Linked DNA regions of Psychrobacter arcticus 273-4. The protein of the gene in region 2 interacts with the protein of the main gene of each other region in a pairwise test. Links are inferred from orthologs where the notes say so. Each region holds a gene or a part of one and is shown on either strand. Other genes may lie near its edges.

Evidence for each region.
Region 1: the proteins of grxD (region 2) and PSYC_RS09240 interact in binary tests that used the Escherichia coli proteins (3 or more experiments, as listed by UniProt). The link is inferred for Psychrobacter arcticus 273-4 from one-to-one orthologs.
Region 3: the proteins of grxD (region 2) and PSYC_RS09860 interact in binary tests that used the Escherichia coli proteins (3 or more experiments, as listed by UniProt). The link is inferred for Psychrobacter arcticus 273-4 from one-to-one orthologs.

What each region holds. Positions count from the first base shown.
Region 1 is NC_007204.1:2,196,039-2,200,128, reverse strand. Bases 1,023-3,719 are described here. They hold PSYC_RS09240 (BolA family protein), read right to left. Parts: upstream 2,695-3,719; coding sequence 2,350-2,694; downstream 1,023-2,349. Other genes in these bases: PSYC_RS09235 (M48 family metallopeptidase), read right to left, coding at 2,903-3,715; PSYC_RS09245 (SirB2 family protein), read right to left, coding at 1,918-2,277; PSYC_RS09250 (hypothetical protein), read right to left, coding at 1,378-1,767; PSYC_RS09255 (helix-turn-helix domain-containing protein), read right to left, coding at 1,023-1,281. Also shown: PSYC_RS09260 (IS3 family transposase), read right to left, coding at 1-775; more of PSYC_RS09255, read right to left, coding at 763-1,022. UniProt on the Escherichia coli protein: Transcriptional regulator that plays an important role in general stress response. Has many effects on cell morphology, cell growth and cell division. Acts by regulating the transcription of many genes, including dacA (PBP-5), dacC (PBP-6), ampC and mreB.
Region 2 is NC_007204.1:1,489,602-1,493,952, reverse strand. What follows is about bases 969-3,926. They hold grxD (Grx4 family monothiol glutaredoxin), read left to right. Parts: upstream 969-2,251; coding sequence 2,252-2,602; downstream 2,603-3,926. Other genes in these bases: mnmG (tRNA uridine-5-carboxymethylaminomethyl(34) synthesis enzyme MnmG), read left to right, coding at 3,635-3,926; PSYC_RS06445 (hypothetical protein), read left to right, coding at 2,841-3,371; ispF (2-C-methyl-D-erythritol 2,4-cyclodiphosphate synthase), read left to right, coding at 1,596-2,102; mnmA (tRNA 2-thiouridine(34) synthase MnmA), read right to left, coding at 969-1,339. Outside these bases: more of mnmA, read right to left, coding at 113-968; more of mnmG, read left to right, coding at 3,927-4,351. UniProt on the Escherichia coli protein: Monothiol glutaredoxin involved in the biogenesis of iron-sulfur clusters.
Region 3 is NC_007204.1:2,351,940-2,356,071, forward strand. Bases 501-3,239 are described here. They hold PSYC_RS09860 (BolA family protein), read right to left. Parts: upstream 2,127-3,239; coding sequence 1,875-2,126; downstream 501-1,874. Other genes in these bases: murA (UDP-N-acetylglucosamine 1-carboxyvinyltransferase), read right to left, coding at 501-1,759; PSYC_RS09865 (alpha/beta hydrolase), read right to left, coding at 2,288-3,238. Outside these bases: hisG (ATP phosphoribosyltransferase), read right to left, coding at 1-343; more of murA, read right to left, coding at 491-500; PSYC_RS09870 (BON domain-containing protein), read right to left, coding at 3,482-4,132. UniProt on the Escherichia coli protein: Involved in cell resistance against acid stress.

The DNA.
Region 1 (4,090 bases), 710 kb from region 2 along the record:
CATGATTGTAGTAATGAATATACTCATGAATCTGTCTCTCTAAAGCTTCAATCGTTTTAGGCTTCTCAATATAGATAGTCTCACACTTTAGCGTACCGAAGAACCCCTCCATTAACGCATTATCCAAGCAGTTGCCTTTCCTGCTCATACTCTGTTTTATCTGATGCTTTTTAAGCATCTCCCTAAACGGCTTCATTTGATAATGCCATCCCTGATCAGAATGTAGCATTAACGTCTTATGACGATGTTTTCCAGTCTGGTCCAACGCCTTATCAAGCATTTGGCTTACCAAATCATAGGTTGGCCTTCTTGAGAGCGTATAACTGACTATCTCATTGTTATAACAATCGAGTATTGGCGATAAATATAACTTATGGTCACCTACCTTAAACTCAGTAATATCAGTGAGCCACCGCTTATGTGGTTTGCTTGCTTTAAACCGACGCTTTAAATAATTCTTTGCTATTTTACCCTGCTGTCCTTTATAGGAGCGGTACTTTTGTCTTCTTATCTTTGCACTGAGTGTCAACTGTTTCATGAGCTTGGCAATAAGCTTATGATTATGATGGACACCTAAATGCTTTAATGCGACAGTCATTCTGCGATAGCCATATCTGCCTTTATGCTTGTGGTATAGCGCCGTGATACGCTGTTTTAAGTCAGCGTATTTATCTTTATCCCCTAGCATGGTTCTATGGTAGTAGAAACTGCTTTTCGGCATGTCTGCTACTTTTAGTAAGTTGGATAAAAGATGCTGCTGTCTTAATCCTTCGATGAGCCTTGCTTTGTCGCAGCCTGTTCCCTTTCCCTGAGCAAGGCATCGAGCTTTTTTAGGTAGGCGTTCTCCGCACGCAGGTATGCCAGTTCACGCTTTAATTCAGCAGGTGTTTTGTCGTCATCTGGTTTGTTTGTGATCACGGGCTTGGTCATGGCGCCTCTACCTTGTCGTTTGGGAGTGAGTCCAGACATACCATACTGTCGATACGCTTTATGCCAATGGCTGATAAGAGCGGGTGCGCTGATGTTGAACTTTAGTGCCGTCTCAGGTTGACTTAAACCTTGCTTTAACAGGGTCGTTAGTACTTGGTGTTTAAAGTCAGCACTGTAGACAGCTTTACTGGTTTTAGGTCTGATCGCTTCTATACCACCGCTTTGGTATTGCTTTACCCATTTGCGTACAAATTGGGGGTTTACTGCAAACTTTTCACCTGTAGCAAGTCCGGTATGTCCTTGCTTGTAGTATGCGATGATTTTGATCTTAAAGTCTAGATTGTAACGCATAAAAATACCCCATAAGTTGTGTCCAACTTATGGGGGTCAGTTCATTACCACGTATTGGCTTTTTCATTATGCTTGATGAATTAAATTAATTTTAGCCTATTCACCATAAATCTTAATACCATTGGCAAAGCTACAACGCTGAATACGCGCTGATTGAATAATCGCATCACGTTCCCCGTACAGGCGCGATAATTTGGCATCACGAGCTTTGGTATTGTTGCTTTGTCCAACCCCAAAGCTGATGTTAGGGGAGATGCCCCAGCGCCCTGCAGATATCCCAACACCCACACCTGACGCTGATAAGGTTGATTGCTCGTTACGGGTAGCGTTTACGTAGCTATTAATACGGACATACTCTTGATTCAATGCTTGGCAATCATAGCTCTGATAGGTGCTTGGCGGGATATATTGCGGCGTAATATTACCCGTAGAAGCACAGCCTGAGAGAGCAAAAACCAGTAGTGTTGCGACAGTAAAAGTTTTCATAGCGGCTCCAGCAGGCTAATATTGCGTTTTTATTCATTTAAGATAGCAAAAATAATCTGATTAAGATATTGAAAATACATAGAATATTTTGTCATCTTTATTGCAGAAATATTTTTGCTTATCTAAGCACTCATTAAATCTAAGCACTCATTAAAACAAGTTACCCGGTTTGGTAAAGGCAAGTATCACAATACCTACATATGCCGCCCCAGCAATAAGAATACCAGTTTTTCTTTGACTCGGTGTTGCATTGCTATTAAAGGCTTTGATACTGGCACTGATAGCAGCAACGAGTAAGATGATTTTGGCAAATACCCACTGTATCGGTGCATTGGCACTCATCAATTGCATCAGCATTCCAACGCCCGAAAGAATGATAACGGCGTAGAGGATATGCGAAGATATCTTGACCACGCGCGGTGCTTGTTTATTTGAGCTTAATACCAGATAGCTTTGATATAAAAACAGCACAATTAAAAGTACAGCCATGAGCATATGTAAGTGTTTCATTAAATGTAGTTTCCTTTAAAATTGCATTTTGTTATCTATAGCGTCTAATGATTTATTAAAAATAAGCACCATTTAGCCTTTATTTTGTCCAGCACATAACGGGCTGTCAGGGTTTTGACCTTGCCACTCTGTAGGTGTATAGGCATGGATAGCCAACGCATGGATTTGACCGCCTTGTGAGGTCAATAAAGCATCTGCCAAATGATAAACCATTTGGTGACGTGCAACCAAGCGCTTGCCTGTAAAGGCTTCGCTGACCATGATAAGTTTAAAATGACTCTCTTTACCGTCAAAGTAACCGGCATGATTCATTGATTCATTAACCAGTTGTATATGCAGTGGTTGCAATTCTTGCAGCTGCTGACTAAGTGCATCGGCAGTAGGGGTGATATTGGCGGTAGGTGTAATGGTAGTCATAACAATCCTTTATTCTATTGAGCTTCATCATCGTTAGATAATATATTGTCACCATTATAGCAGACGCCGATATCGAGTCTGCATGGTATTAAGGGACTACATTCTATCAGTGACAGGTATAAAAAAGCAGAGCGCCACATGATGATATGGGCTCTGCTTGTCATGATTTATGATTATCTACTTCAAAAATTCTGCCTAAAAAACGCTATTAACGACGTGCTCTTTGATAGAGCGGCATTACTTTTGGCATCAATGACTGCAACTCAGCGATACGATTGCTACTAGATGGGTGAGTGCTTAAGAATTGTGGTGGCTCGCCTTGGCTGGCGCGCTGCATTTTTTGCCACAAGGTAATCGCGGCTTGTGGGTTGTAGCCTGCACGTGCCATTAGCTCAAGACCAATTTGATCCGCCTCAGCTTCTTGGGTGCGACTATGCGGACGGCTTAGACCTAAGTCTCCGGCAACGTTTGCAAGCTGAGCTTGTCCTTGTGATAGACCAAAAATACTGGCTGCGACACCGATACCAGTTTGAGTTGCATATTGACGCGATAGGCGCTCACGTGAATGCTCACGTAAGGCATGAGACATCTCATGACCCATAATCGCCGCGATTTCATCATCAGTTAAATTCAGACGATCGATAATGCCTGTGTAAAACATGATTTTACCACCTGGAAGTACAAAAGCATTCAAGTCGTTAGATTTAATCGTATGTACTTCCCATGGCCATTTTGCCGCATCAGGGCGATAGACGCCAACTTGACCGACCAAACGGTTAGAGATATTCTTCAAGCGATTTAGCTGAGCTGTGTTGGTATCTAACAAACCGCGCGCTCTTGCCTCTTGTACTGTCTTATTATAACTCTGCGCTGACAATTGCAAGACCTGTTCACTTGAAACAATTAGCAGCTGCTGACGATCAACGCCAACGGCGCCCGTACTGGTCGTGCTAGTACAACCTGTTAAAGTTAATGCCGACAATGAAGCTGCCATGACAGTTGTGGTAAGTAGTTTTTTCATAGTAAACGTCCTCGCTATAAGTAGGAAAATAAAAGTAAATAAAAGAAATATTGATACAGTAGAGGCAAGGGAAGCTTATTATTGACGTTCTACTTCCTGCTCCCAATCCACCAAAACAGTAGAATTCTACCTCAATTGTTCTTGTGCATAAGTATAATAATGTTAACTGTTGAAAACCAATAGAGCAAAAGTAACAATACAAGGTAGGATTGTAAGTGACATCCATGCATAAATCGCTGATAAGCTTGCTTGAATAACCATGAAAGACGTTAAAGAGAGCAGTAGAGTAATTATTTATAAAAATAATTGTATATTGACGGTTAAAAAAATAAACCATAAAATCAATTATATACGAGAATTATTGTCCTAATAAAA
Region 2 (4,351 bases):
GATGCCTTAAGTAGTGATAAGTAGTGACAAGTAGTGATCAGAAGGGTTAGAAATTAAAAATGACTACAAACTAACAAATAATACAATGTTTAATTTTTACAGAAAAATAGCTTTAAAACCCGCAAGGCGCATCAATTGACGCAATCACGCCGCCGCCTAAGCAAACCTCCTCAATATAAAATACCGCTGACTGACCCGGAGTAACAGCGCGTTGTGGTTCATCAAATATCACACGAACCTCACTGCCGTCAGCATTGACCGCAAATACACGGCAGGCTTGGTCGGGCTGACGATAGCGAGATTTTGCCATACAGCGTAAGCCCTCTAAGCTAAAAATATCTGTAGGTGGCAGACCATCTGTCCAATCTAGCTTATAAGCATGCAGCTCATTGCTCAGCATCATGGGGTGCTCATGACCTTGACCGACGATAAGACGATTGTTATCTAAATCTTTTGCCAATACAAACCATGGTTCTTCGGGACGATCTTTCACACCGCCAATACCGATACCACCGCGCTGACCTAATGTATAGTACATCAGACCATCATGCGTACCAATATTAATGCCATCGTCAGTGACGATATCGCCTTTTTGTGCCGGCAAGTACTGCTGTAAAAAGTCTTTAAAACGGCGCTCACCAATAAAGCAGATGCCAGTCGAGTCTTTTTTATTGGCAGTAATCAAGTCATGTTCTTCAGCGATTTGACGAACGACTGGTTTTTCAAGCTCACCAACTGGGAACAGGGTTTTGGCAAGCTTGTCACCGCCAACCGCATGTAAAAAGTAGCTTTGGTCTTTATTGTTATCGAGCCCACGTAGTAATTGCGCTACCTCAATACCGTCATTATTCTTATAGTTCACACTGCGGCGGGTATAGTGACCAGTAGCGATATAATCAGCGCCAAGGGTTAAGGCGTAATCCAAAAATGCTTTGAACTTAATTTCTTTATTGCATAGGATATCTGGATTGGGCGTGCGTCCGGCTTTGTATTCTGCTAAAAAATGCTCAAAAACGCGATCCCAGTATTCCATGGCAAAGTTTGCGGTATGCAATTTTATGCCAATTTTGTCGCACACCGCTTGCGCGTCTGCCAAATCGTCCATAGCCGTACAGTACTCAGTACCGTCGTCTTCTTCCCAATTTTTCATAAACAGCCCTTCAACTACAAAGCCTGCCTGCTGAAGCAATACGGCAGAGACAGAAGAGTCGACACCACCTGACATCCCGACAATTACATGTTTAGTACTAGGATTGTCAATATAGGTAAGCGTTAGAGGGCGATGGGCGTCAAAAGCAGCAGAAACGGATATGCTTGAGGTGTTTGGCATGGCTGACATAAAGCGGCTCAACTATTTATACTTTGTCCAAGATTTATAATGGCACTGAAGATGAATGCAATAGCTACAATAGTAAGCTGAGCAAGTTTACAGTGCCGGTTTGTCTTTTGGATTGGGTATTATGATAAAATAAGCGTCATATTATACCAGTTAATTGAAACTGGTGGCGAGCTATGGCATCTTACTGGCTATAAAACCGCTTTAAAAATTTAGATAATGGTTTTCAATTATTCTAATCACCATTAATTTACTTGGAATGATAATGATAAAAATTGGTCAAGGCATTGATGTTCATGCTTTTCATAATAATGGTCAGCAGCAGCAATATGTGGTGCTGGCGGGTGTGCCTATTGAGCATACGCACAGCTTACTTGCGCACTCTGATGGTGATGTGGTGTTGCATGCACTTGCTGACGCTTTGCTTGGCGCATTGGCACTCGGCGATATCGGGCAACACTTTCCAGATACCGATGCGGCAAATGCTGGTTTAGATTCACGCGTACTGCTTCGTTATGTGTATGGCAAAGTTTTGGCCGCAGGTTATATGTTGGGTAATGCTGATATTACCGTAATGTGTGAACGTCCAAAACTCGCAGTACATAATTTAGCCATGCGCGCTAATATCGCTAGTGATTTGCAGACCGATGTGAGTAATATCAGTGTTAAGGCAACCACCACTGAAAAATTGGGCTTTACCGGTCGGCAAGAGGGCATTATGGCCAATGCCGTGGTATTATTGGTGCCGAATACGTCAGGCGTTTAATTCTCAATAGCATATCATTGCATCTAATGACTACTGACAGCTATTAAGAGTGCTTGTAATATGGCAATGATTGCCCCATGAAGCAGCCATATGACAAATTTAATGTTACCTGTCTTTTTTATAAATAGTTTTAATTAATAGGAGTTTTTATGAGTGAGCAAACCCCAAATACTGCTGCCAACGATATTGAACAACTGATTCGTAACCAAATCAAAGACAACAAAGTTATTCTGTATATGAAAGGCTCACCGCAGTTCCCACAGTGTGGTTTTTCTGCTAAAGCGATTGAAGTATTGACGCAAATTGGTCGCCCATTTGCCTTTGTAAATATCTTAGAAAATCCAGAAATTCGTGCAACGTTACCACAAATTGCCAATTGGCCAACCTTTCCACAGCTGTGGATTGATGGCGAGTTGATGGGTGGTTCTGATATTATTTTACAAATGTATCAATCAGGCGAGCTTAAGCCTTTGGTTGAAGCAAACAGTCCAGCTGCTTAATATCGACTGCACTTTATATCGATGTTTGATGTTTGAATATCTGAGTGGCATTAAAATGTTGATATATAAGTGACGTTCGAGTCTAAGTACCCAAATCCGAGTCGCCTTATTAAAGGTTGCTCGGATTTTTATTATTCAATGTTTATTGCTCGTAAGCTTGATTGTTTTTGTCGGTTTTATCCCCATATAAGCCTTAATATCACAGCCAAATACGCTAAATCAATAATAAGAGAGTTCTATGACTAATGAATTAAAAAACAGCCAAGCCACTCAAATACAAGAAGCTGAGCAGGCAGCCATTGAAAAACGTCGCGGGCATCTGAAAAGTGAATCATTACGTATTATTGATATTGCAGCCAGCGAGCCCTATTCAGCGCTGAAATGTATTCATCAGTTGAGTGTGGCGGGCGGCGCAACTGAAGCGACGTATGTGGCGATTGAGCAGCGTATTGTCGCTGATCAAGATGCTGCCGGTGCTTATCATCTGGCGTTATTGGCTCAAAATACACCAGACTTACCTATCGATGCGCGTCAGCTTATTGAGCTGGTCGTCAATAAAGGCGATAATGCTCAGCGTTTGGCATTGCTAAAAAACTTACCCTTGCCGCCCGTTGAGACGATTAAAGCATATATATTGGCGAGCGATGATGGCGATGCGATCGGGCAGATGAATGCCTACTTACAGATTAATCCAGAAGGCTATGGCAGCCAACATATGCTAGCGAGTGGGCAGGCGGATCGTATTGTGCCGCTAAGCCCTAACAAATAAACGTTGGGAATAATCATCGGCAAATGCTATCAACGTTAATCAAAACTTCTTAATCATTAATCTCAATAGTTTTTTTGTATAACGTTTTTTAAATGACAAAAAATTGTTATAATTAATGGTTATCTGTTCAGCTAATAGCGGCGCGCGCTCTATTCTAGTCGCTATCTCTTTTTTAAATTCGACTGACACTTATCTACCCAGTTCATGTTATTGAATAATAGCCTGTCGCTAAGCATAGCGTGATCAGTCAAGTGAGGCATTACATGCAATACCCAAAAAATTACGACGTGGTAGTGATCGGTGGCGGCCATGCTGGCACAGAAGCTGCTTTGGCGGCCGCACGTATGGGCGCGCAAACCTTACTGTTGACGCATAATATTGAAACGCTGGGGCAGATGAGCTGTAACCCGGCGATTGGTGGCATTGGTAAATCACATCTGGTGCGCGAAATCGATGCGCTAGGCGGCGCGATGGCATTGGCGACGGACAAATCAGGTATTCAGTTTCGAGTACTTAACAGCCGTAAAGGCGCTGCGGTTCGAGCCACGCGTGCGCAAGCAGATCGCATTCTTTATAAAGCCGCTATTCGTCATACGTTAGAGAATCAGCCGAACCTTGATATCTTCCAACAAGCAGCCGATGACATTCTAGTTGAAAACGGTCGTGCGACGGCGGTTGTGACTGCTACTGGTATTATTTTTAATACGCAAACGGTAGTATTAACCTCAGGTACCTTTTTAGGCGGGGTTATTCATATTGGTCTTGAGAGCTCAAAAGGCGGTCGCGCAGGCGATCAGCCTTCTATTAAGCTTGCTGATCGTTTACGTGAGCTAAAACTACCTGTTGGTCGTCTAAAGACAGGTACGCCCGCGCGTATTGATGCGCGTAGTGTTGATTTTAGTGTGATGGCGGTACAGCCGGGTGATACTCCGCTACCGGTCATGAGTTATATGGGCGATGTGTCCATGCATCCTGAGCAG
Region 3 (4,132 bases), 860 kb from region 2 along the record:
ACTGAGCAATTTTTAAATCCAGTAGTTCATAAACATGATTGGCACCATGCTCAAGCAACACATCTTTACCCGCCACGCCAAAATCCGCTGCACCGTGTTCAACGTACGTCGGCACATCGCTTGCGCGTAAAATCAATACGCGGACATTAGGATTTGATGTTGGGAAAATAAGTTTGCGTGAGGCTTCAGGATCTTCCAATAATTCAACACCAGCGGCACGCAAAAGTGGCATCGTTTCTTCTAAGATACGACCCTTCGATAACGCAAGTGTTAAGCCTAAAAACTCATCATTTGCTTCATTTAATAAACCACTGGTTGGTAAGCTGTTGGTTACTTCAGTCATAGTGACGCTGGTCCGTGTGCTGATGGTGCTAAAAGTTGTCGCCGTCAAAGGGCATTTTTAATAATATCACGCTAAGCTGCAAAATTATTTTTAAAATATAACGCCAGTATTATTACTGACTGACGTTATAAGTTTTTGGAAGCTATATTAATCATTGCTATTGATACGCTCGATATTCACGCCAAGTGCACGCAGTTTTTTTTCAACATGCTCGTAGCCACGGTCGATATGGTAAATGCGGTCAATTAAACTCTCGCCTTCCGCCGCTGCAGCTGCCATCACTAGTGACATCGAAGCGCGCAAATCAGTTGCCATTACAGGCGCGGCGGTAAAGCACTCAACCCCTTTCACGACAGCAGTATGACCATCTACTTGGATAGAGGCACCTAAGCGGTTAAGCTCAGGGACGTGCATATAGCGATTTTCAAAGATATTTTCGATAAAGGTGCTGGTGCCATCAGCAAGACAGGCAATCGCCATAACCTGTGCTTGCATATCCGTTGGAAAGCCTGGATGTGGCTGGGTGCGGATATCGACAGCTTTTGGTCGACCCTTCATTTGTGCGCGAATCCAATCATCACCGCTAGTAATGATCGCACCCATGTCTTCAAATTTTTCTAGCACGGGGGTTAATAGTAGTGCTGAGGTGTTTTTGGTCAATACATCACCACCTGTCATCAAAGCGCCAGCAAGATAAGAGCCTGTTTCGATACGATCTGGCACGACTGCATACTCACAACCATGCAAACGCTCAACGCCTTCAATAGTCATGATTGCTGTACCAATACCACTGATCTTAGCACCCATGGCGACCAGCATATTGGCCAAATCTACCACTTCTGGCTCAAGCGCACAGTTACCCAAAACAGTTGTGCCTTTGGCAAGTGCTGCTGCCATGATAACGTTTTCAGTACCGCCTACCGTCACCATGTCAAATGAGAACTTACACCCTAACAGCTTGCCGCCTTTTGGCGCTTGCGCGATCACATAGCCGTTTTCTACCGTAATACTAGCACCCATCGCTTCAAAGGCTTTCAGATGCTGATCAACAGGGCGCGAACCAATCGCACAGCCACCTGGCAAGGACACTTCTGCCTCACCAAAACGTGCCAGCAATGGACCCAGTACTAAGATTGACGCGCGCATTGTTTTGACCAAATCATAGGGCGCATAAAAATTATCGATACTTTTGGTATCACAAGTGACGGTATCACCTTGCTTTTGGATTTTGATACCCATGCCACCGATCAACTCAATCAACGTGCGCACATCTTGTAACGATGGCACATTATGCAATGTCGTTGGCGTCTCAGCCAATATCATTGCCGCAAGTAATGGCAAGGCGGCATTTTTGGCGCCTGAGATGGTGACTTCCCCTGCGATACGACTACTACCAGTGATTAAAAATTGATCCATAAAGGTGACAACCTAACGATAAGTATAAAAATAATGAAAAACCGAATCGGTTATCAGTGGCAAAATACTTGCTCATGATAAACAACCCAGTCGTAAATAAGAATCTTAACTCAATCTAGCCTTGTGATTGAACATCCCACTCAGCAGGCGTTAACGCTTGAATATTGAGCGCATGAATATCGCCACTGGCGATTTTATCATTGACCAAAGCATAAACTGTTTGCTGACGCTGCACGGCACGTTTGCCCTCAAAACTGGCATCAACCACACGCACATCAAACTTAGTTCCTTGATTGGCAGCTTGAATAAAAGCATCTGGAAAATGCGTTTGTAAAAATGCAATTAAATCGTCAGCGTTCATGCTCATAGAATATTCTGCCTTAAGGTTTTAGATAGGGTATAGAGGTAAAGTGACGACATTATAACAAGAGTTTGACCATCTTACAGTACTGTCTTACACAACGATGCGTAACCATTACTAGCCTTAAATAAAATCAACACCCATGTCAAACCTGTTAATTAAAACCCTTATTTAAGGGTTTTGTCCAAATAATTTAATACTTGCGCGCGTACATCATTGACCCAGCGCAGTGGTGGTGCCATCGCGCCAATACTGGTGGCATGACTGGCGCCTGCAATCTCACTTGTCTGCACGGTAACGCCGGCAGCTTTTAATGCCTGTGTCATTTTGATGGTATTGGTCGCATAGACGACTTTATCTTTTTCAGCAGTCAATAATAAATACGGCGGCTGCGGCCCTTTAATCTGACGATCTGGCATCACCTCATCGGGTGTCGCATCGGCAGCAAAAGCTGTGACGCTATCAAAGTTACGAAAATCATAGCTATAAGGACCTGCAATACCAATCACTGCACTGATATCTTTTGGCTTGATGCCATAAGGTTTTAAGAAATCCTCATTGACGACTGCAGCAACGGCGTTAAACGCGCCTGCAGAATGGCCAACGACTGCGAAGCGTTCTGGATTGGCATGAAAGCGCTTGGCATTATTATAGCTCCACGCAATAGCTTGCGCCGTATCTTCGACATAATCAGGATAGACATACTCAGGGGCTTTACGATAATTAATAACTGCCGTCACGTAACCTGCTTGCGCCAAGCTCTTACCAACAAAGGCATATTCCTCTTTACTACCACTCTCCCAAGAGCCACCATGGACGAATACCACCATTGGATAATCTTGTTTGATGGTGGTATTCGTTTTCATAGCCTGCGCTAAGGGTTTGGGATAGTAAATATCCAAATCTTGTAACGGCTCGTCACCATACAGAATGTCTTTACTGACCTCAATACCACCATTTGAAGTAATGCCATTAACGATAGCAAGCGCTGATAACGCCTGTGCTTGCTGCGTCGCTAGCGCAATACTGCCCACTGCCAATGCAGCAGTAACCCCTACGCGTATGAGTTTGGGCATGCCTACTTTAGGTCGCTGTACATCATTATTTAAAGCCTTCATAGCAGTATCCCTGTTATATGTCAGTCAGTTATAGATTGATAATCTTACCTGCACTGCATTAACTATATTTAATATTAATATTTTTTGACTGTATATAGTCGATTCTAAATAAAGTAGATACATCATGTTTTAACGCGGCACTGGTATAAATTTTTCTGGCGTGCTGTGCCTGCGCAGACAGAGGCTGCAAAAAATTCATTCCAGTCCCGCTGTATCGTTTTTATACTGGGCTTACTATATATTTTACGGAGTAACGGCGGATTTATCCTCATACATTATGTCATCGTTACCTAGCTTTACGCCTCGATCGTCGACGACAGTAGTTAGTAACACCAATTCTGTAATACCGACCGTGCTATTGGCAATATCAATCAGGTGGCTTTGCTGCGTCGGTGTCATACGACCCATTATATAAACCACGCCATTATTAGTCACTGCTCTGATTTGTGACGCTTTTACGCCATTAGCAGCGGCTGTTTTTGCCATCAGCTTTGATGTGATATAACCATCATGGACAGTTGCGCTATAGCCTTTTGAGGCACCAACTGTCAGCTCGTTGTAGACTTGACGAACGTCTGGCATAGAGCCTACGACTTTACTGACTTCTGCTTTGATTGCCTCAGTTGGTACTTCACCCGTCAATAATACCGCGCTATTAAAGCTATCAATACTCATGCGACTGGTTTGCTGTAAATTTTCCTGCAAACCATAAACGTTAATCTTGACGGTATGCTCAATACTACGATCAAGCAGACGCTGCGGAATGGTGCGCTCAGTCATGGGCACGCCATAAGTACCTTCTGTACTATTGGTCAAATAGTTGGTGCTACAGCCCGTCGTGACAATGCTCGACATTAATATAACGCCTATCGCGGTACGGCGCGGTGAGCCAAA